2 regions of the Mesorhizobium sp. M1006 genome follow, and region 1 is predicted to be linked to the other one. Evidence: riboswitches for the same ligand, from Rfam matches in the RefSeq annotation. Region 1 holds a riboswitch; the other holds the start of a gene.

What was found. A riboswitch is a leader RNA that binds a small molecule or an ion and turns the genes downstream of it on or off. The one in region 1 is predicted to bind S-adenosylmethionine.
Region 2: it holds a riboswitch for S-adenosylmethionine, as region 1 does, so the genes downstream of both, metX (homoserine O-acetyltransferase MetX) here and NKH60_RS04330 (O-succinylhomoserine sulfhydrylase) in region 1, are expected to answer to the same signal.

The regions. Positions count from the first base shown of each region.
Region 1 is NZ_JAMYMZ010000003.1:233,024-244,472, forward strand. It holds gene NKH60_RS04325 (ceramide glucosyltransferase) at 1-558, shown strand, start outside; gene NKH60_RS04330 (O-succinylhomoserine sulfhydrylase) at 596-1,786, opposite strand; SAM riboswitch at 1,857-1,934, opposite strand; gene NKH60_RS04335 (2'-deoxycytidine 5'-triphosphate deaminase) at 2,070-3,164, shown strand; gene araD1 (AraD1 family protein) at 3,195-4,187, opposite strand; gene mmsB (multiple monosaccharide ABC transporter permease) at 4,376-5,668, opposite strand; gene mmsA (multiple monosaccharide ABC transporter ATP-binding protein) at 5,665-7,197, opposite strand; gene chvE (multiple monosaccharide ABC transporter substrate-binding protein) at 7,297-8,361, opposite strand; gene NKH60_RS04360 (LysR family transcriptional regulator) at 8,679-9,668, shown strand; tRNA gene NKH60_RS04365 (tRNA-Gly) at 9,982-10,055, opposite strand; gene NKH60_RS04370 (DUF6460 domain-containing protein) at 10,187-10,450, shown strand; gene NKH60_RS04375 (histone deacetylase family protein) at 10,455-11,357, opposite strand; gene NKH60_RS04380 (MATE family efflux transporter) at 11,408-11,449, shown strand, end outside.
Region 2 is NZ_JAMYMZ010000012.1:43,509-54,957, forward strand. It holds gene NKH60_RS14075 (DUF1330 domain-containing protein) at 223-543, shown strand; gene NKH60_RS14080 (hypothetical protein) at 629-835, opposite strand; gene NKH60_RS14085 (hypothetical protein) at 834-1,055, shown strand; gene metW (methionine biosynthesis protein MetW) at 1,107-1,721, opposite strand; gene metX (homoserine O-acetyltransferase MetX) at 1,837-3,006, opposite strand; SAM riboswitch at 3,082-3,159, opposite strand; gene hisC (histidinol-phosphate transaminase) at 3,298-4,407, shown strand; gene NKH60_RS14105 (prephenate/arogenate dehydrogenase family protein) at 4,414-5,349, shown strand; gene NKH60_RS14110 (DUF2125 domain-containing protein) at 5,483-6,484, opposite strand; gene NKH60_RS14115 (gamma-glutamylcyclotransferase) at 6,599-7,132, shown strand; gene NKH60_RS14120 (quinone oxidoreductase family protein) at 7,177-8,157, opposite strand; gene NKH60_RS14125 (aldo/keto reductase) at 8,504-9,451, shown strand; gene NKH60_RS14130 (LysE family translocator) at 9,530-10,150, shown strand; gene NKH60_RS14135 (lysophospholipid acyltransferase family protein) at 10,178-10,978, opposite strand; gene NKH60_RS14140 (LysR family transcriptional regulator) at 11,085-11,449, opposite strand, start outside.

The DNA.
Region 1 (11,449 bases):
GCGCAGGGTAAGAGCATGTTGTGGAACAAGCCGATGCTCGACGCCAATGGCGGCATCCGCGCGCTTGCCGCCGAGATCGCCGAGGACGCCGCCGCGACCAAGCTGGTCAACGGGCTCGGACTGCGGGTCAATCTTGTCGCCTCGCCCTTCGAACAGCCGCTCGGCCGGCGCACGCTTGGCGAGATCTGGTCGCGGCAGGCGCGCTGGGCGCGGCTGCGCCGCGTCACCTTCGCGCTGTTCTTCGCCCCCGAGATCCTGATCGGCGCGGCGCCGCCGCTGGTGCTTGCGCTGATCGCGGCGGCTGACGCCGGCGTCAGCCTGCCGGCAACCGCCATCGCCGTGCTGGTCGCGGCCTACCTGCCGGAATGCGCTTTGGCCTCGGCTAAGGGATGGCACCTGTCGCCGCGCACGATCCCGGCGATGATGGCGCGAGACCTGATGCTTCCCGCCATTTGGGCGCGCGGATGGCTGAGCGGCGCCGTCGACTGGCGCGGCAATGTGATGACTATCCAGACAAAGACCGTCGCGGAGCTGGAAGAGACCCCGTCCGGTGCCTGATCGGGCGCGTTCCCGCTCGCCTCTGTTCGGCCAGCCCTTATCCGGCAACTCTCAGTGCCTGCTCGATGTCTTCGAGCAGGTCGTCGGCGTCCTCAAGGCCAACTGACAGCCTGAGCGTTCCCGGTCCGATGCCGAGCTCGGCGCGGGCCTCATCGGTCAAGTTCTTGTGCGTCGTCGTCGCCGGATGGGTGATCAGGCTCTTGGCGTCGCCGAGATTGTTGGAAATGAGCACGACGTCGAGTGCGTTCTGGAAGGCAAAGGCCGCCTGCTTGCCGCCCTTCACATCGAGGCAGATCAGCGTCGAGCCACCCGACATCTGCTTCTTGACCACGGCCGCTTGTGGGTGGTCGGCACGGCCGGGATAGATGACACGGGCGATTTGCGGGCGCTCGGCCAGGAAATCCGCGATGCGGCCGGCACTTTCCGTCTGCTGGCGTACGCGTAGCGGCAGCGTCTCCAGGCCTTTCAGCAGCGTCCAGGCATTGAAGGGCGAGAGGCTTGGGCCGGTGTGGCGGAAATAGTCATGCAGGTTCTCGTCGATCCATTTCTTGTCCGACAGAACGATGCCGCCAAGACAGCGCCCCTGGCCGTCAATATGCTTCGTGGCCGAATAGACGACGATGTGGGCGCCGAGCTGCAGGGGTTTCTGCTGCAAGGGCGTAGCGAAGACATTGTCGACGATCAGCCTGGCGCCGATCGAATTGGCAAGTGCCGCGACGGCGGCAATGTCGACTACCTCCAGCGTTGGATTGGTAGGGCTTTCCAGGAAAAACAGTTTGGTGTTTGGCTTGACCGCCTTTTCCCAATTGGCGATGTCGGTGCCGTCGACCAGCGTTGCCTCAATGCCGTATTTCGGCGCCAGCGTCTCGACCACCCAGCGGCAGGAGCCGAACAGCGCGCGCGCCGCCACGATATGGTCGCCCGCCTTGGCGCTGCACAGCAGTGCTGCCGTCACCGCCGCCATGCCGGATGCCGTGGCGCGCGCGTCTTCGGCTCCTTCCAGCGCGCACATGCGTTTCTCAAACATGTCGACCGTCGGATTGGCATAGCGCGAATAGATGAAGCCCGGCTCCTCGCCCTTGAAGCGGGCCTCCGCCGCTTGCGCCGTCTCGTAGACATAGCCTTGGGTGAGATACATCGCCTCGGAGGTCTCGCCGAAGCCGGAACGCAGCGTTCCGGCATGCACGAGTGCGGTCTGAGGCTTCCAGTCGCGCTTCTTGGTCATCATTCCATCCAAACACCAAAATTGGTCCAAACAACAAAAAACCGGTCGCGAAAGTCGCAACCGGTCCATATGGCCTTGCGGCCCGACGGTCCTTTAGCGACTTGTTTAACGTGGCTGCAAGCCGACCGGCCAAATCACCACGGGATAACGAGCTTTAGACCCGCGCCACGCTTGCGTCAATTGCCGGCATGATTAAGAGGGTTGTACCAAGCAGGTGCCAAACGCGTCCACGGTCGGACCTGCGACAGAACAAGACCTCGCCCGGCGTTCGAACGGAGCCAGACCCTTGCGGCAGACAGGCATTCTTCCCGATCAGGATATTTCCGCGCTGTTCCAGACGGGCGCGCTGAAATCGCCGCGCACGCTCGATGCCGATCAGATCCAGCCGGCCAGCCTTGACCTCAGGCTCGGCGACAAGGCCTGGCGGGTGCGTGCTTCCTTCTTGCCCGGCCCGGACCACAGGGTTGCCGACAAGCTCGACCGGCTGAAGCTGCACGAGATCAACCTCGCCGAAGGTGCTGTGCTGGAAACCGGCTGCGTCTACATCGTGCCGCTGCTCGAAAGCCTGGCGCTGCCCGCCCATATTTCCGCCTCCGCCAACCCGAAAAGCTCGACCGGACGGCTCGATATCTTCACTCGGGTAATGACCGACCGCGGCCACGAGTTCGACAAGATCGCCGCCGGCTATGAAGGCCCGCTCTACCTGGAGGTCAGCCCGCGCACTTTCCCGATCGTCGTGCGGATCGGCTCGCGGCTGTCGCAGATCAGGTTCCGCACCGGCAATGCGCTCTTGTCGGAAAACGAGTTGCACGAGTTGCACCGCGCCGAAATGTTGGTCGCCACCGAACCACCCAACATCTCAGGCGGGGGCATCGCGCTATCGATCGACCTCGACGGCGACAAGGACGGGCTGGTCGGCTATCGCGGCAAGCACCACACCGGCCTCGTCGACGTCGACAAGCGCGCCGCGCAGGATGTCGTCGATTTCTGGGAGCCGCTCTACAAGAGCGGTGCCGGCGAGCTGGTGCTCGATCCGGACGAATTCTATATTCTGGTGTCGCGCGAGGCGGTGCATGTGCCGCCGCTCTACGCCGCCGAAATGACGCCCTTCGATCCGCTGGTCGGCGAGTTCCGCGTCCATTATGCCGGTTTCTTCGACCCGGGTTTCGGCCATTCGGCGTCGGGCGGCACCGGCAGCCGGGCGGTGCTCGAGGTACGCAGCCACGAAGTGCCGTTCATCCTCGACCACGGCCAGATCGTCGGACGGTTGGTCTATGAGCACATGCTGAAACGGCCGCGGGCGCTCTACGGCACTGATCTCGGCTCGAACTATCAGGCACAGGGCCTGAAACTGTCCAAGCATTTCCGCGCCGCGCGCTGACCTTCCTCTCACTTCCGGGCTACGCCCGGCTCAAAGTGCCTTCACGGCGACCTTCACCGGCTGCTCGATTTCAAGCGGGTTGCGCAGTGGCAGGCCGAAATCCTGCGCCTCGATTTCGAATACGTCACCGGCCTCGGTCCTGACGCCGTCGGCAAAGGACAGCGTCGCCGTGCCGAACATGTGCACATGCACGTCGCCCGGCTGGCGGAAGGCTGAGTATTTGAAGTGGTGATGCTCGAGATTGCCAATGGTGTGCGACATGTTCGCCTCGCCCGACAGGAACGGCTTTTCCCAAAGCAGCTTGCCGTCGCGCAGGATGCGCGAAGTGCCGCGGATATCGGACGGCAGATCGCCGATCAGGATCTCCGGCCCGAACGAAGCATTGCGCAGCTTGGAATGGGCAAGGAAGAGATAGTTCACACGCTCGGTGACATGGTCGGAAAACTCGTTAGACAGCGTGAAGCCGACGCGGAACGGGGCGCCGTCGTCGCCGATCACATAGATACCGGCGATTTCCGGCTCCTCGCCGGCATCCTGGGCGAAGGCGGGCGACATAAGCGCCGCACCGGGCGCCACCGCCATGGTGCCGTTGCCCTTGTAGAACCATTCCGGCTGCACGCCGATCTGGCCCTTCGCCGGCTTGCCGCCCTCAAGCCCCATGCGGAACATCTTCATGGAATCGGTCAGCTGTTCCTCGCCGTCCGTGCTGAGCTTCTTGTGCATGGAATCGCGGGTCGCGGCGGAGCCGAGATGCGTCAGCCCGGTGCCGGTGAGATGGAGATGCGCCGGATCGGGATGGTTGATCGGCGACAGCAGCCGGCCCTTCTTGTAGGCTGCGTCGAGATCGACGGTTTCGCCGAAGCCCTTGCGCTCGATCAGGGCGACAAGCCCGCTGCCGGTACGCGCGGCTTCCATCGCCAGCGAATAGACGCTGCGGGCGCCGTTGATGACGCGGGTCTTGCCGCCGTTGCGGGCAACGACGCGGATCGTCTCGGCGTCGTCGAGGATTTGTGAGATCAGCATGGTAACCCTCTCTGAATTGTGGGCTGGCCTGCCCTTTCTCGGCAAACCCCACCCTGCGCGGCCCGGACCCCTGTCCGCGCCTCGGTTGAAATTCTTCGTCCGGATTGCGCTCGCGGATCAGGTCCCTCGGGGGACTTCTTTGCGCCCGGCAGCGCCGCGATGTGACCCGTATGCCTCCTGGTTGCCTCTCAAGCCTTGTTCTTGTTGTAGACGTCGAAGACGACGGCGCCGAGCAGCACCAGGCCTTTGACCACCTGCTGCCAGTCGACATTGACGCCCATGATCGACATGCCGTTGTTCATGACGCCCATGATGAAGCCGCCGACCACCGCGCCGATCACCTGGCCGACGCCGCCCATCGCCGAAGCGCCACCGATGAACACCGCGGCGATGACGTCGAGCTCGCTGCCGAGGCCGGCCGCCGGCACAGCCTGCCCCAGGCGCGCTGCGATAATCAGGCCGCCGAGTGCCGACAGCACGCCCATATTGATGAACACCATCAACGTCAGCCGTTCGGTCTTGATGCCCGATAGCTGGGCTGCCTTGGCATTGCCGCCCATCGCATAGATGCGACGGCCGATCGTCATGCGTTTGGTAACGAAGACGAACAACGCGATCAGCACGCCCATCACCATGAGAACGATGGGGAGGCCCCTATAGGTGGCGAATTGGTAGACGAGAAACAGCGCCAGCGCGCTGATCACCAGGGTCTTGACGACGAACAGCGAGAAGGGCTCGGCTTCGTAGCCATGCTTCTCGCGGGTGCGCCGTGCCCTGAGCCCGAAATAGGCATAGGCGAGCACGGCGACGAGGCCGATCACGATCGTCGTCAGGTGCAGCGTCAGGCCGCTGCCGACAATGGTTTTGCCGGCGGCGTTCACGGTTGGCGGTATCAGCGTCAATGGGCCGATCAGGTCCGGAATGAAGCCGGAACTGAGCGCCTTGAAGCCGACGGGAAGCGGCCCTACGGAAGACCCGCCACCCAGCAGCGCCTGGCAGATGCCGCGGAAGATCAGCATGCCCGCCAGCGTGACGATAAAGCTCGGTATTCGGTGATAGGCAATCCAGTAGCCTTGTGCCGCGCCGATCGCACCACCGACGATCAGGCAGATGATCGACACCACCAGCGGATTGCTCAATGGGCCAAGCGGCCAGATGACCATCATCATCGCCGCCAGCGCGCCGATGAAGCCGGCGACGGAGCCGACGCTGAGATCGATGTGGCCCGAAACGATCACCAGAAGCATGCCCAGCGCCATCACGATGATGAAGCTGTTCTGCTGCACGAGATTGCTGAGGTTCACCGGCTTGAACAGCGTTCCGGACGTGGTGAACTGGAAGAACACCATGATTGCGATCAACGCCAGCACCAACCCGTATTCGCGCAGGTTGGTGACCAGCGCCGAGACGGCAATGCGAGGTCCCTGTTGTAGATCCTGGGCAACGCCGGTCTGCGGCCCGGGAGCGCTTTCGGTGCTCATGATGCTTTTCCTTCTCCGCGGACGATGGCGCGCATTATCTTTTCCTGGCTGGCGTCGCTTGCCGCCATTTCGCCGACGATGCGTCCTTCGTTCATGACGTAGATGCGGTCGGTGATGCCGAGCAGTTCGGGCATTTCCGACGAGATGACGATGATTGCCTTACCCTCGGAGGCGAGACGCGCGATGATCGTATAGATTTCATACTTGGCGCCGACGTCGATACCGCGTGTCGGCTCGTCGAGGATCAGCACTTCCGGATTGGCGAACAGCCATTTCGACAGCACCACCTTCTGCTGATTGCCGCCAGAAAGGTTGCCGGTCATCTGGTAGACGCTCGAGGCGCGGATATTGGTCCTGCCGCGATAATCGTTGGCGACCGAAAGCTCGCGCAAATCGTCGATCACGCCGTGGCGCGACACGCCGGGCAGGTTGGCCAGCGTGATGTTGTGCTTGATGTGGTCGATCAGGTTGAGCCCGTAGGTCTTGCGGTCCTCGGTAACGTAGGCGATGCCGTGTTCCACCGCCTTGCTCACCGAAGAGACGTCGATCGGCTTGCCGTTGAGGAACACCTCGCCGGTGATGCGACGGCCATAGGACCGGCCGAACAGGCTCATGGCAAACTCGGTCCGGCCGGCACCCATGAGCCCGGCAATGCCGACCACTTCGCCCTTGCGGGCGTTGAGGTTGATACCCTTGATGACCTGCCGCTCGGCATGGATGGGGTGGTAGACCGACCAGTTTTTCACTTCGAGAACGGTCTCGCCGATCTTCGGCTCGCGCGGCGGATAGCGGTCGTCGAGCGAACGGCCGACCATCGAGGTAATGATGCGGTCCTCCGAGATGTCCTTCTTGGCCAGCGTCTCGATAGTCCGCCCGTCACGGATGATGGTGACCTTGTCGGCGACCCGGTTCACCTCGTTGAGCTTGTGCGAGATCAGGATCGAAGTGATGCCTTGCCGCTTGAATTCGAGCAGCAGATCGAGCAGCGCCTGGCTGTCCTTTTCGGACAGGCTCGCGGTCGGCTCATCGAGAATGAGCAACTTCACTTCCTTGCTGAGCGCCTTGGCGATCTCGACCAACTGCTGCTTGCCGACGCCGATATTGGTGATCAGCGTGTTGGGGTCTTCCTTGAGGCCGACCTTCTTGAGCAGGGCGCTGGTGCGCGCCTCATTGGCATTCCAGTCGATGACGCCGTATCTGGCGTGCTCGTTGCCGAGAAAGATGTTTTCGGCGATCGACAGCATCGGCACCAGCGCAAGCTCCTGGTGGATGATGACGATGCCCTTGCGCTCGCTGTCATGGATGCCTTTGAAATGGCACTCATCGCCGCGATAGATGATCTGGCCGTCATAGGTGCCGGACGGATACACACCCGACAGCACCTTCATCAGCGTCGACTTGCCAGCGCCGTTCTCGCCGACCACGGCATGGATCTCGCCTTCCTCGACCATGAGCTTGACGTTCGACAGCGCCTTGACGCCGGGAAACGTCTTGGTGATGTCGCACATCTCCAAAATCGTCGATGCCATTGAGAATACCACTCCTGCGAGGTCCGCAAACAATACCGGGCTGGCTCGCCAACGAAAAGGGGCCCTGCCTGCGCAGGACCCCAGGCTTTGTAACCGCGATTACTTCAGCTCTTCGGCCTTGATGTAGCCGGAATCGACCACCAGGGACTGATAGTTCGACTTGTCGACGTCGTGCGGTGTCAACAGGATCGAGGGAACGACCTTGACGTCGTTGTTGTAGGTCGTGGTGTCGAGGCCTTCCGGCTTGCCGCCCGAGAGCACCTTGTCGACGAGTTCGACCGTCGCCTTGGCGAGTTCGCGGGTGTCCTTGAACACGGTCGAATACTGTTCGCCGGCGATGATCGCCTTGACCGAAGCGGTCTCGGCGTCCTGTCCGGTGACGATCGGCCATGGCTGATCGGCGGTGCCGTAGCCTACGGCGCGCAGCGAAGCGATGATGCCGCGCGACAGGCCGTCATAGGGCGAGAGCACGCCATCGACGCGGCTGCCGTCCGAGTAGTTGGCGGAGAGCAGATTGTCCATGCGGGCCTGGGCGGTTGCCGCCAGCCAGCGCAGCGTGCCGACCTTGTCCATGCCCATCTGGCCGGACTTCACGACGAGGGTCTTGTCGTCGATCAGCGGCTGAAGAACCGACATGGCGCCGTTATAGAAGAAGAACGCATTGTTGTCGTCCGGCGAACCGCCGAACAGCTCGATGTTGAACGGGCCCTTCTTCTCGGGATAACCGAGACCCTTGAGCAGCGATTTGGCCTGGATGACGCCGACGCCGAAATTGTCGAAGGTGGTGTAGTAGTCGACATTTGGCGTCTTCTTGATCAGGCGGTCGTAAGCGACGACGACAACGCCGGCGTCATTCGCCTTCTGCAACGCATCGCCCATCGTGGTGCCGTCGATCGAAGCGATGATCAGCGCCTTCGGGCCCTTGGTGATTTCGTTTTCCAGCTGGCTGAGCTGGTTCGGAATGTCGTCCTGCGCGTACTGCAGGTCGACAGTGTAGCCCAGAGCCTCGAGCTGGGACTTGACGGCGTCGCCGTCGTTGATCCAGCGCTGCGAGGTCTTGGTGGGCATCAGCACGCCGATCAGGCCTTCGCCCGCCTGCGCCGGCAGCGTCATGGCCGCGATGCCTAGGGCCGCGACGGCGGCCAGTGTCTTGATAATCTTCACATTAACTCTCCCTGGTTGATGGACGCGTACCCTTGGGTTTCGTGGGCCGCGCAATCGTGCAGGAGCGCCAAACGCGCCGCTGCCGTCAATCGATCTCCGGTATCCTCCCAATCGGCCCCGAGACTCTGGTTTCAATCGATACGAGTTTTCCCTCGTCACCGACCGTCAAGCCTCAGGACGCGCGAAGGGTGTGTCGCTTTGCCATAACTGTCAAATGCGATCTTTGATGGTTGCTATATCGAGACTGATATGGCTTAGGCTAGTGACGACGCTGCCGGATCCTGCCAGGGCGCCGGGCGTAAGAGTAGGGAAGAATCATGGCAGCGCTGCGAAATCCTGGCGGAATATCAGCCAGTTACGATGAGATCCCGGGTGATGGCGGAACCTTGCTGCGCAGCGGCTTGAGCCTGCGTCACATGCGCATGATCGCAGCCCTCGACGAGCACGGCCGGGTGAGCGCCGCGGCCCAGGTCATGAACATCTCGCAGCCGGCGGCCTCGCGCATGATCGCCGAGATGGAGGCCGTGCTCGACGTCAAGCTCTGCGAAAGGCTGCCGCGCGGCATCACGCTGACACCCTATGGCAAGGCGTTGGCACGGCGCGCGCGATCGATCCTGCTCGAGATGCGCGAGGTCGACCGCGAGATTTTCGAGCTCAAGGCGGGCAAGGGCGGCTCGGTATTCCTGGGCGCGGTGACAGCACCGGCGATCGAGCTGGCGGTGCCGGCGATCCGCGAGATCCGGCGCCTTTATCCGCGCATCGAAATCACCATGCAGGTCGAGACCTCGAACGTCCTGGCACGCGAGCTGATCGCCTCGCGCCACGATTTCATCATCGCCCGCATCCCCGACGACCTCAATCCGCGGCTGTTCGAAGCGCGCGTCATCGGCGTCGAGAAAGCCTGCCTGATCGTGCGCCGCGGCCACCCGCTGACCAAGGGCAAGGCGGTGCGGCTGGAAGACACCGCCGCCTATGACTGGGTTTTCCAGTCGGGCGGCTCGCCGCTGCGCCAGGCGATGGAAAGCAACTTTTTGAACCGCAACATCGCGCTGCCGGACCGCATCCTCAACACCAGCTCGCTGCTATTGACTCTGGTCATGGTCGCGCAATCCGACGCCATCGCACCGGTGTCGATCCAGGTCGCGAAGTTCATCCAGAACCCCGAAGGCCTGGCCGGCGCTATCGATGTCGTCCAGACTGAATTCGACATCGAGGTCAGGCCCTACAGCCTGATCACGGTGAAGAACCGCGCGCTGTCACCGGCAGCCAAGATGCTGCACGATTTTATTTTGCGAGAGGTGGGCTGAGGGTTGGAGCGGGTAGCGGGCGCATCCCGTGGCCGGCCAGACGACCAGACAGGCCCGCCAGCAGCGGCGCCGATGCACGTCGGCCACTACTGCCTGATGCTCAAAAAAAGCCCGCCAGCAGAAGCCAGCGGGCCAAGGGTAGACTTTCCGGTTGGGGTCATTCGAGGCCCCGCCGACCCTCAATGTGAGATATTCCACGAACTGGCACATCGGCCAAACAGATGAAAGACGGCCAGCCGGGCTGTAAAACTGCCTATAAATCCGTTGGTTTTCAGCTTGGCCAGAACAAGTGCAATGCACCGGGGGCAAAAGCTGGAGCGGGTAGCGGGAATCGAACCCGCGCGTTCAGCTTGGGAAGCTGACAAGCTACCATTACATCATACCCGCGCTGGTTCCTCCGATATCATGGCCCGGCGCCGATGCGCAATCCGGTTTGAGGGCTCGGCTTGATGCAGGGCTATCAACTGCGTATTTCTAGGCATGTGCCCGAATCGCGGCACCCGACTGTGGAGACAGGCTTGTCCGCACTGAACCGCTTTCTCGGCGATACGCCGCTCCGGGTGATCCTGAAGCTGCTTGTGGTGTCGTTCCTCGTCGGGCTGGTCATGAATGCCTTCGGCTGGTCGCCGATGGATGTGCTTTATGGCATTCGCAAATTCTTCATCGACCTGTGGAATTTGGGCTTCCACGCCATCGACCGCTTTCTCGGCTACATCCTGCTCGGTGCCGCGATCGTCGTGCCGGCCTTCATCCTGCTCAGGATCGCTAACTACCGGAAGTGAATTTTCAGGCGTAGCCCGCCGCCACCTCGAACAGGATGGCGTGCCGTGCAGCAAGTGCTGCGACATCCGTCGAATAGCCGCCGCCGATAACGCCGCATACCGGTATGCCAAGCGTGCGGAAATGGCGGATCACCATATCGTCGCGGGCGCGCAGCCCGTCATCCGTGAGCGACAACCTGCCGAGCCGGTCCTCGACATGGACATCGACGCCGGCATTGTAGAAGACGAGGTCCCAGCGCCTTCGCGCCGACAGCTCCGGCAGGATGGCGTCCAGCCGCTCCAGATAGGCTGCATCGCCGGCGCCGTCGGGCAGGGCGACATCGAGATCGGAGGCGATCTTGCGCGCGGGGTAGTTGCGGTCGCCATGCATGGAGAAGGTAAACACGCGCGGCTCGTCGTTCAGGATATCCGCCGTGCCGTCGCCCTGATGCACGTCGAGGTCGACGACCAGGATGTTTTGGACAGCAGCTTCGGCGAGCAGCACCAGCGCGGCAACGGCTACGTCGTTGAAGGTGCAGAAGCCGGCGCCTTGCGCGCGCCGTGCATGATGGCTGCCGCCGGCGGTGTTGCAGGCGATGCCGTTCAGCAACGCCAGCCGCGCTGCCAGCACCGTGCCGGCCGTTGCGAGCTGCGCCCTCAGCGAAACCCGCGGTCCGACGGGAAAGCCGATCTCGCGCTCGATCGCCACCGGCACTTTGCAGGCAAGCACCTGGTCGACATAGTCGACCGCGTGGGCAAGCTTCAGCCATGATGGCCGCGTCGCCTCCGGCATGTTGAGCGCTTCGGGCTGCGCCAGGCCGCGTGCCCGCAACGCATCCATCAGCCGCGGATATTTGCTCATCGGGAAGCGGTGGTTGACGGCGAAGCCGGCGTCGTAGTCGGGATGATGAACGATCTGCAGGGGCATGGGGCGGCCGGTGCGCCAGAGGCGGATTTCGGTTGAACATAACGGGGTGGATGGTTGCGCGAGGTCCGCAAACTGGGGCACATCGGCTGGCC
Region 2 (11,449 bases), on a different contig from region 1:
ATTCCCGGCCGCCGGACCATCCAGGCGCGCTCATCGATAAGGACAGCGCAGGTGGGTGGAAATCATCGGTGCCAGGCGGAAATATCTTTCAGCTGACGGCAGCGGCGCGTCGGTTTTGTATTCAGTGTCATTACCTCGGGGGTAATCGACCTGTGCGCGACGTCTCGGCAAACTGCTCCCATCAAGCCGGTTGTCCGGCCTTCGACCACAAGGAGTTACGCCATGACCGCCTACGCCGTCGCCCATATGCGCCAGGTCACGCCGGGACCGCAGATCGTCGAGTACCTGCACAAGATCGATGCCACGCTGGAACCGTTTGGCGGCCGCTTCGTGGTGCACGGAGGCGAGGTGGAAGTCGTTGAAAACACCTGGCCGGGCTATCTCATAGTCATCGAGTTTCCCAACCGGCAGCAGGCACGTGCATGGTACGACTCGCCCGCCTATCAGGAGATATTGCCGCTGCGTACCGGCAATTCCCGGTCCGACGTGGTCTTCGTTGATGGCGTCCAGCACCCGCACAAGGCCACGGACGTGCTTGAATAGAGGGAATGATCGGGTACAACCGGCGTCTATGGTGCCGCCATCTATCTGGCGGCACCGAATTTGGATCGCGTCTGCATCGGCAGCTTCACCGCCCCTGCAGCACCTTGATCGCGTTGGACATGTCGCCATGCGACAATGCAGCCAGGTAATCCGAGTAGTTGATCCTGCCGTTCGCGAAGCCGTTCATCAATCGCGTGCAGAACGTGTGTTCCAATCCGGCATCCGGGACGTTCATGAGCGCGGCGAGGTTTGCCCTTTCAACCTTGCCGAACCGCATCTTGAATTTGGTCATGCACCGCTGGATCGCCTGCCGTTTCAGCGCCGGGCTGCCGCTCAACGCGACTTGTCCATTCTGGAAATCGGTCTTCGACGTCGTGCATCCGGAAATCAAAGTGGCCGACATCAAAGCTGTTGCTAATACTAACGTCTTCATTGCTTCCCCCAAACCAACCCGTTTGAGACCTGTTAAAGCAACAAAGAATGCCGGGCAACTTCATTGGATTGAAAATTGAAAATATGGTTTCTTGCGCAGGTCTGAGGTTCGTTGCTTCTGCCTGTCAAACCTATCGTTTCAGCAGGAATACCGCCTGCTGGCCGAAAAAGTTCCAGAACCACCAAGGCATGGAGAAGCCGATCCGCTGGCCGTTGGCGTCGAGCGCGGTTGCCTTTTCCACCGTCGCGCCAAGCTCGTCGCACAGATTGACGAAGTCGCGAATGGTGCAGAAATGGATGTTGGGCGTGTCGTACCAGGAATAGGGCAGGTCCTTGGTCACCGGCATGCGGCCGTTGAAGAGCAGCGAAAGGCGCACCCGCCAGTGGCCGAAATTCGGGAATGAGACGATGGCGCGGTTGCCGATCCGGAGCAGTTCGTCGAGCACCAGCTTCGGATTGCGGGTCGCCTGCAAGGTCTGCGACAGAACGACGAAGTCGAAACCCTTGTCGGGATAGAATTGGAGATCCTTGTCGGCATCGCCTTGAATAACCGACAGGCCGCGCGCCACGCATTCGTTGACGCCGCGCTGCGACAGTTCCAGCCCGCGGCCATCGACCTTCTTGGTCTCCTGCAGCAATTCGAGCAGCAGGCCGTCGCCGGAACCGACGTCCAGCACCCGCGACTGCGGCGGGATGAGATCGGCGACGACTTCGAGGTCGACGCGCTGGGCGCGGTTGACGCTCATGCCTTCGGCTCTTGCTCGGCACATGACCCTGATCCGAAAAGCCTGCAACTTTTCGGGGTCATGCGCTGATGCCTGGCACATGGTCCTGATCCGAACAATCCGCAACTTTTCGGGGTCATGCGCCGAGCCCTCTCGCCCGCGCGGCCGAGGCGATGAAGCCCTTGATGGCGGCGAACAGTTCGGGCTCATCGAGCAGGAAGGCGTCGTGGCCGCGGTCGGTCTCGATCTCGACGAACGATACCGAGGCGCCGGCCGCGTTCAGCGCGTGCACGACCGAGCGGCTCTCCTCGGTCGGGAACAGCCAATCGCTAGTGAACGAAACCAGGCAGAAGCGCGTCTTGGTGCCGGCGAAGGCATCGGCCAACCGGCCGCCATGGTCGGCGGCGAGATCGAAATAGTCCATCGCCCGGGTCATGTAGAGATAGGAGTTGGCATCGAAGCGATCGACGAACGTCATGCCCTGATGGCGCAGATAGCTCTCGATCTGGAAGTCGGCATCGAAACCGAAGGTCAGGGCTTCGCGGTCCTGCAGGTTGCGGCCGAACTTGCGGTGCAGCGCTGCTTCCGACAGATAGGTGATGTGGGCGGCCATGCGCGCCACCGCCAGCCCCTTTTCCGGCCGCTTGCCGTGCTCGAAATACTTGCCGCCATGCCAGTCCGGGTCGGCCATCACCGCCTGCCTGCCGACCTCGTGGAAAGCGATGTTCTGCGAGGAATGGCGGGCGCCGGTGGCGATCGGCAGCGCCGAGAAGACGCGCTCGGGATAGCTCGAGGCCCATTGCAGCACCTGCATGCCGCCCATCGAGCCGCCCAGCACGCTGAACAGCTGTTCGATGCCGAAATGCTCGACCAGCATCAACTGCGCCCGCACCATGTCGCGGATGGTGATGATCGGCAGGTCGAGCCCGTAGGGCTTGGCGGTGGCGGGATTGGTCGAGGCGGGGCCGGTGGAGCCGAGACAGCCGCCGATGACGTTTGACGAGATGACGAAGAAACGGTCGGTATCGATGATCTTGCCGGGACCGATCAGCACTTCCCACCAGCCCGGCTTGCCGGTCACCGGATTGGTGTTGGCGACGTGCTGGTCGCCGGTCAGCGCATGGCAGACGAGGATGGCGTTGGAGCGCGCGTCGTTGAGCGTGCCATAGGTCTGGTAGGCAATCTGGAACGGCGACAGCAGCGTGCCGGCGTCGAGCTTGAGCGGCTTGTCGGCGCCGAAACGCAACACCGGGCTCGACGGCTGGTCGGCCTCGTTGTTGGTTTTTCGCGCGCGCAAAGCGACCATCACATCTCCTTGCCCGGCCTTCAGTTGTCCACCGGTCTGGCAACAAAAAACCGGCCATGCCTTCGCAAAGCCGGTTACAAGATGCAAACGGCCCTTTAGCAAGTTGTTTAACGTGGCTGCAAGCCGACCGGCCAAATCACCACGGAACTGTAGCCGTTCTTCTATGACTCGCGCATGGCTTCGTCAACGGCAAGTTCTTGATCCCGAATTGCCGCCCCTCGACATTCCGGGCCACGGCTTGTATTTCCGCTGCGGCTTCCGGATGGAGGCACTCTCGACGGATTTCATGAAATGAGCCAGACACCGGATCAGACACGTCCAAAGCCCCGCGCCGGCATCATGGACATCGAAGCCTATGTGCCCGGCAAGAGCGCGGCGCCTGAAGGTGTCGCCAAGGTCCATAAATTGTCGGCGAACGAGAACCCGCTCGGCCCTTCGCCAAAGGCGATAGAGGCCGCGCGCGCGGTCGCCGACAAGCTCGCGGTCTATCCCGACGGCAGCGCCAGGCGCCTGAGGGAAGCGATCGCCGAGGTGCACGGGCTCAACCCGGCGAACATCGTCTGCTCCAACGGCTCCGACGAGATTCTGGGCCTGCTGGCGCAGACCTACCTCGCGCCCGGCGACGAAGCCATCATCACCGAACACGGCTTCATGGTCTACAAGATCTACATACAGTCGGCCGGTGCCGTCCCGGTGACGGTCAAGGAGACCGATGAACGCGCCGATATCGATGCGATCCTCGCCGCGGTGACGCCGGCTACCCGGATCATCTTCCTTGCCAATCCAAACAATCCAACCGGCACCTACGTGCCGTTCCAGGAGGTGCGCCGCCTGCATGCCGGCCTGCCGCGAAACGTGCTTCTGGTGCTGGATGCAGCTTACGCCGAATATGTCCGGCGCAACGATTATGAAGCCGGCGTCGAGTTGGTGGGCAGCGCGGAAAACGTGGTCATGACCCGCACTTTCTCCAAATTGGGCCTGGGCGGGGCGCGGATCGGCTGGATGTATGCGCCAATGCACGTCATCGACGCGATCAACCGCGTGCGCGGGCCTTTCAACGTCAATGCAACGGCAATCGAGGCCGGCATCGCGGCGATCCACGACCGCGCCCATATCGAACGCAGCGTCGCGCACAACGAGACCTGGCTGGCCTGGCTGAGCGAGCAACTAAGCGGGCTCGGGCTGCGGGTGACGCCGAGCGTCGGCAATTTCATCCTCATCCACTTTCCCGAGGACAAAAGGCATTCGGCGGCGGCCGCCGACGACTACCTCAGTGCGCGCGGCTACATATTGCGGCGCGTTTCCGGGTACGGTTTTCCCAACGCGCTGCGCATGAGCATCGGCACCGAAGAGGCCAATCGCGGCGTTGTCGCAGCACTCGCGACATTCCTGAAAAGCTAGAACACCATGACATCACCGATGTTCGAAAAAATCGCGCTGGTCGGCATCGGCCTGATCGGCTCGTCGCTGGCCCGCGTCATCCGCCGCGAGGGGCTCGCCGGCCAAATCGCGATTTCGACGCGCAGCGAAGCGACGCTGGCACGGGCGAGCCAACTCGGCCTTGGCGACACCTATACGACGGATGCGAAAGAGGCGGTTCGCGATGCTGATCTGGTTATCGTTTCGGTGCCGGTCGGTTCTTCCGGTACGGTCGCCGCGGAGATCGCGCCGGCGCTGAAGAAGGGCGCCATCCTCACCGATGTCGGCTCGACCAAGGCGTCGGTGATCGCGCAGATGCAGCCGCACGTGCCTGATGGCGTGCACTTCATCCCCGGCCATCCTTTGGCCGGCACCGAAAAATCGGGACCGGACGCCGGTTTTGCCGAACTGTTCGAGAACCGCTGGTGCATTTTCACGCCGCTGCCCGGCACCGATCCCGCAGCACTGGAAAAGCTCTCGGAATTCTGGCGCCGCTGCGGCTCCAACATCGACACGATGGACCCGCAGCATCACGACATGACGCTGGCCATCGTTTCGCACCTGCCGCACATCATCGCCTATAACATCGTCGGTACCGCCGACGATCTGGAGTCGGTGACCAAGTCCGAGGTCATCAAATACTCGGCTTCCGGCTTTCGCGACTTCACTCGTCTCGCGGCGTCCGACCCGACCATGTGGCGCGACGTCTGCCTGCACAACAAGGACGCCATTCTCGAAATGCTGGCGCGGTTTTCCGAGGATCTGTCCTCGCTGCAGCGGGCGATCCGCTGGGGCGACGGCGAAAAACTGTTCGACCTGTTCACCCGCACCCGCGCCGTCCGCCGCTCGATCATCGAGGCCGGCCAGGATATCGACGTACCGGATTTCGGCCGCCAGGCAGTCGAACACCCGCCGAAGGGATAAGCCGCGGCAGGCCGATCGCAGGCCGGCCCGGCTTAGAGCGGTTCATCGTTTCACAGAAACGCCGAACCGCTCTATCTCTTTGTTTTGCGCAATTCCGGACGGAAAACCGTTTCACACTTTTCCTGGAGTTGCTCTAGTCGAGCGGCTTGATCTTGCCGAGCGGGATGAAGCCGAGCGAGGCCTTGCCCCTGACGATCTTCAGCGGCATCGACGGCTGGTTGCCGAGCAGCGCCAGTCCGGCAAAGCCGGTTTGGATCTGTTTCTTCTGCTCGGGGATGGCGGTGGCGAGGATTGCCGCCACGGCCTTTGGATCATTGAGCCTGATCGTCAGGTCGGCATTTATGAGACCGTCGTCATCGACCGACAGCGGTCCCGAAACGGTGATGCGCGCAGTTCCGGACGACAGATCGAGCTTGTGGATTTCGGCCGCCTGGCCGCGCAGGCTCTTCGGATTTGCCTTGATCAGCGTGACGCCGTTCTTCAGCGTCAGGTCGCCGCTGCCGTCGAGCGGCGGCAAGACGCGCCCGTCGATGGCCGCCGCGTCGATTTCAAGATCGGTGAAATTGCCGGCATAGTCGATGTCCGGGCCGTTTGGGCGCAATTGTCCGGTGGCGGTTCCGGCGCTGAACAGCGAGACGGGATCGGTGTCGTCTGCCGGATCGGTCTGGCCGGACAGGCCTTCTGCCTGCAGCGAGAGGCGCCTCGGCAGCGGCCAGGACAGCTTCATGTCGGCCCGCAGATCATCCCAGTCGATCCAGAGCGGGGTCATGCCGGGAACAGAGGTCCTGAGCGGCCCCCTGAGCTCGGCGGCAGGCGACAGAAGCCGGGTGATCTGCGTGGCGGCGTTGATCTTGCCTGTCGATGCCGCGACGTTGCGGCTGTCGTCCTCGTAAGCCAGGCTGTCGCAGGAAACGGTGAAGCTGAAGGGATAGCCGCTGACCGCGAGATTGGCGCAGTCGGCCTTGATGCCTTTGTCGTCGAGATCGGCGACCGCCTTTTTGGTGGCGCTCTCGACCAGGTCCGCCAGGTAGAACCAGCCGGCGCTGTAGATGCCGAACAGCACGAGGATGAAAGCGGCAAGCCACAACAGGCGGCGACGTTGGCTGGGCGGCGGGCGCTCGTCACTTGACGTCATGCTGCGGCTTTCGTTAACGCGGGGTGGCACGGGCGGGCTGTCGCTTGCGGCACCAACAGGTAGACGGACTGAAACACCACCGGTGAGGTGGTCGTCACAATCAGGCTTGGCGATATGGGCGATTTTTGGGTTTTTGGCTACGGCTCACTGATCTGGCGACCGGGATTCGCACATGTCGAGACGCGGCGCGCCCGCCTGCATGGCTACCGCCGTTCGCTCTGCGTCTATTCTTTCGTGCATCGCGGCACGCGCGAACGGCCGGGCCTGGTGCTCGGCCTCGACCGCGGAGGCTCCTGCATCGGGCTGGCGTTCCGGGTTCCAGGCGAGCTGCGCAACGAGGTCATTACCTATCTGCGCGAACGCGAGCTGGTCACCAACGTCTATCTCGAACGTGTGCTCAGCGTTCGCCTCGACAAGGGTGAAACGGATGGGGGCAAGACGGTCGACGCCGTCGCCTATGTCGTGGACCGCAGCCATGAGCAATATGCCGGTGCGCTCGACCCGGCCGAGGCGGCGGCCGTCGTTCGCGGCGCCGTCGGCCAATCGGGGAGGAATGAGGATTACGTGCTCAGCACGCTGGAGCACCTCGAAGCACTGGGTATAAGCGACCACTGGCTGGAAGACGTGACGAGACGGATCGCGACGTAGCGCCTTTTGTCGTTACCATGATGTTTTCGGTGTCGTGACGCGGGCTACATCCTGAAAATCTGTTTTCCAAGATCGGCGCGATCCAGACTGTTTGCCACGGCAAGCTTGAACTCGGTCAGCGGGTGGAGACCGCCGACAGGAACGTGGAAGCCGGGCTGGCCGAAGGTGTCGATAATCTCGCATAGGACAGGCCGGTCGGCTTCGGCAGGCGGCGAAAAGAAGTAGCGATAGATATTCGCCCTGATTTCGACGCCGCTCAGCAACACGTCGAAATTGTGCAGTTCGAAGCGCTCGGCACTCATTCCGCCATTGATCACCATCTGCCCGCCGAGCGCCAGGGTGCGGATCAATTCGCCGCTGACAGGTCCGCCGACATTGTCGATAATCCCGTTCAATCCGGCGCCGCCGGTGATATCCATCACGGCTTCCCGGATACTTGTCTTCAACTCCGAAAGGTCAAGAGTGGCGGCGGCGCCAAGCGTCTTCGGATCGAAGCTTTGGTGCGAGCGCCGCACAAGAGCGATGACGTTGATGCCGCGTCGTTGGGCGAACTGCATCACCATTGTCGAAATTGACGAATAGCCGGCCGTGACAGCCAGCCATTGGCCAGGCCGCACACGGGAATCCACCAGCAGATCCCACGCGGTAATGGGGTTCACCATCTGCCCGGCGCGTTCGACAGGATAGCCGGCAGGCAACGGGATCAGCCATTCGGCGGGAATGGCGGCGTACTCGGCCCAGCTGCCATAATAGCTGAACGCGACAAGCATCCCCGGTTCCAACCCGACGTTCGCGCCAACGGCTTCGACGATGCCGGCGCCATGGTTTCCGGCGATCTGCCGGGGAAAATGCGGCTTCTTCGGTTCGGGATAGAGGTTCTGGATAAACAGGAAGTCGCCCGGATTGATCGAGGCCGAGACCATCCTGACCAGCACCTCGCCGTCGCTGATCCGTGGCATCGGCAGGTCATCCACATAGAGCACGTCGCGCGGCGAACCGATGGCGTCAAATACAATTGCTTTCATGCCGGTCTCCATAACAAACAATCCGAGGCCAACAGTCTGAGCCCCGGCCAGGCCGTGCCGAGACTTGCGTCGGCGCGGCGGAACCTATGGCCGGCCGGCAAAGGTCTGAATTGGCAGATTTGACAATCTATGTGCCAAACTTGCCAGATCGTTTCTTCAGAGGCTGCCGGTTTGGATGCCCGGGACCAGCGCCTTGGGGCCGGACACGGCGCGGCGGGTCGCGGTTTTGTGAAGCGCCGGCGGGCTGGAAAAGAGGCTATGCGTTTGACGTTGCCACGGTGCGACATAGGTTAGCTCGGTCGGCGGCTCCCACCCGCCCCAGCATGAATCACCATGGAGATCAGCCTTGCAGAAACGTCGTCTCGGTCGCACCGACCTATCCATCGCGCCATTGGTTCTGGGCGGCAATGTGTTCGGCTGGACCGCCGATGAGAAAACCTCGTTCGACCTGCTCGACCGCTTTGTCGACGCTGGCCTCAACGCCATCGACACGGCCGATTCCTATTCGCGCTGGATTGCCGGCCACGAGGGCGGCGAATCCGAAACCATCATCGGCAAATGGATGAAGAGCCGTGGCAACCGCGACAAGGTTGTCGTCATCACCAAGGTCGGTTCGGATATGGGACAGGGTAAGAGGGACCTGTCCGCCGCCTATATCGAACAGGCCATCGATGCTTCGCTGAAGAGGCTGCAGGTCGATAGCGTCGATCTCTATCTGTCGCACTGGCCCGACCCGGCGACCCCTTATGAGGAAACGCTCGGCGCTTACCAGAAACTGCTCGACAAGGGCAAAATCCGTTATGCTGGCGCTTCCAACCTCGACGCCGCCCAGCTGCGGGCCGCACTTGACGTAGCAAGCCTGCGCGGCCTGCCGCGCTACGAGGTGCTGCAGCCGGAATACAACCTTTACGACCGCTCGTCCTTCGATGGTCCGCTGCGCGACCTGTGCGCGGCCGAGGACATCGGCGTCATCACCTATTTCAGCCTCGCGAAGGGGTTTCTGAGCGGCAAGTACCGCAGCGAGGCCGACCTCGGCAAAAGCCCGCGCGGTGGCGGTGTGAAAGGCTATCTCAACACCCGCGGCATGCGCATTCTCTCAGCGCTCGATGCTGTTTCAGCCAGACACTCGGCCAAGCCAGCGGAAGTGGCGCTTGCCTGGGTCATGGCACAGCCCGGCGTCACCGCTCCGATTGCCAGCGCGACGACGCTCGACCAGCTCGACAGCCTGGTGCGTGCCGCGTCGTTGCAGCTCAGCCCGGACGATCTGGCCGAGCTCGACAAGGCCAGCGCATAGCCGCGCACGATCGTTCAAGACCGGCGCCGCTGCCTTGCCCTACCGTCCCTGCATCGTCGCAGGATGCAGGGACGCCGCATGACCGGACAGGGTCTTCTCGATCAGCAGCTATGGGAGCGATTGCTGGCGCTTGTGTTGGCGTCGGCCATCGTCATGGGCAGCCCGGGGCCGGCGACGATAAGCGTCACCGCGATCGGCGCCGCGTTCGGCCTGCGCGGTTCGCTGCGCTATGCCTCGGGAATCGTTGTCGGGACGGTTCTCGTGCTTTTGGTGGTGGCGACGGGCATCATGGCCGTTCTCACCGCGCTGCCGAAGCTCGCGGCGCTGTTGGCGGTCGCGTCAGCAGCCTACATCCTCTATCTGGCGTTCAAGATAGCGACGGCGCCGCCGCTGGCGGCACGCATTGGTGGGGCGGCACCTCCCACTTTCCTGGGCGGGTTCCTTCTGGCCGTTGCCAATCCGAAAGCCTATGTGGCGATTGCCGCCGTGTTCGCCGGCGCGTCTCCTGGCGCGGGCGGTCTTGCTATTTCAGCCAAGCTGGCGGTCCTCGCCTTGATGATTGCTGCCATTCATCTCTTGTGGCTTCTCGCCGGCGCGGCTTTTGCACATTTGCTGCGCAAACCGCTGGCGTCGCGGATCATCAATCTGGTGTTTGCCGTGACGCTGGTTGCAACAGCCGCCCTGGCTGCCTTGCCGTGAGCCTTTCTGGCATGCGCGGCGGGTGTCTCAGCCTTTCAATTCAGGTTTCGCATCGAGCTCACCAAGCCGTTTCATTGCCGTCGGCGGCATCGGCGGCGGGTTCGGCGTCTGTGCCGCCTCGACGAGAAGCTGGTCGCAGGCGGCTTCCGTCTCGCCGATCAGCCGTTGCATGAATTCGTCCTTGCCGAGGCCGGGCGGGATCGGTGGCAGGAAGCGCGCCTTGATCGTGCCGGGATAGCGCAGGAATTTGCGGCGCGGCCAATAGAGACCGGCAACGTGGGCGACCGGGACCACCGGAATGCCAAGTTGCGTGTAGAGTTCGACGATGCCGTATTTATAGACCGGCTCGTCGCCCGGCGCCCGGCGCGTGCCCTCGGGATAGATGATCAGCTGACGCGGATTGCGCGCCAATTCCTGTTTGGTCGCGGCGATCACCATTTTCAATGCCTTCGAGCGGCTGCCGCGGTCGACAGGAATCATCCGCATCTTCAAAATGTACCAGCCGAAGAACGGGATCCAGGTCAGCTCCCGTTTCAATATGTAAACGGGATCGTCGAGATAAGGCAGGAAAGCGATCGTGTCCCAGAAGGACTGGTGCTTCGGCGCCAGGATGAAAGAGCCGTCAGGCAGGTTTTCCTGGCCGGTGATCTCACTTCTGGTGCCGGCGATCTTGTCGTAGAGCCACATGCTGGTGCGCGACCAGAATTTCGGCACGAACCAGGCGCGATGGCGCGGCGACAGGAAATAATACGGGGTCCAGAGGATCATCTGGACGATCAAATTGAGGTAGAAGGCGAGATTGAACGCCAGCGAGCGGAAATACAGCATACAGCAAGTGCCCGGTGAGGAGGTGTGCGTTGGTTACACCAAGCGCCCGCAAAAAGGAAACGCTGCGAGGCGGGCGATCGGCCCGGCCTTGCGAGGGCCGTCTTCGTCACGTTTCCCATGCGGCCTGCAGCAGGCGCTGTCTCAGGCGCGGGGCGGCGAAGTCGAGGAATGCGCGCAGCTTCACCGGCAGTAGCCCCTGGCCGGCATGGACGAGGCTCACCGGCCATGGGTCTGGCTCAAACTCTTGCAGCACCGGGCGCAGCGTACCCGACCGGACTGCGGCGGCGATCTGGTAGGAAAGCAGCCTCGTCACGCCGACGCCGGCAATCGCCGCATCGATCGCTGCCTCAGCCGTGTTGACCCGTAACCTGGAGCGGATCGGCACGCTGAATTCGGTCTTGCCGGTGGCGAAGCTCCAGGCTGCGGCGGTGAGCCCTTCGAAGGTGATGGCACTGTGTGCTGCAAGCTCCT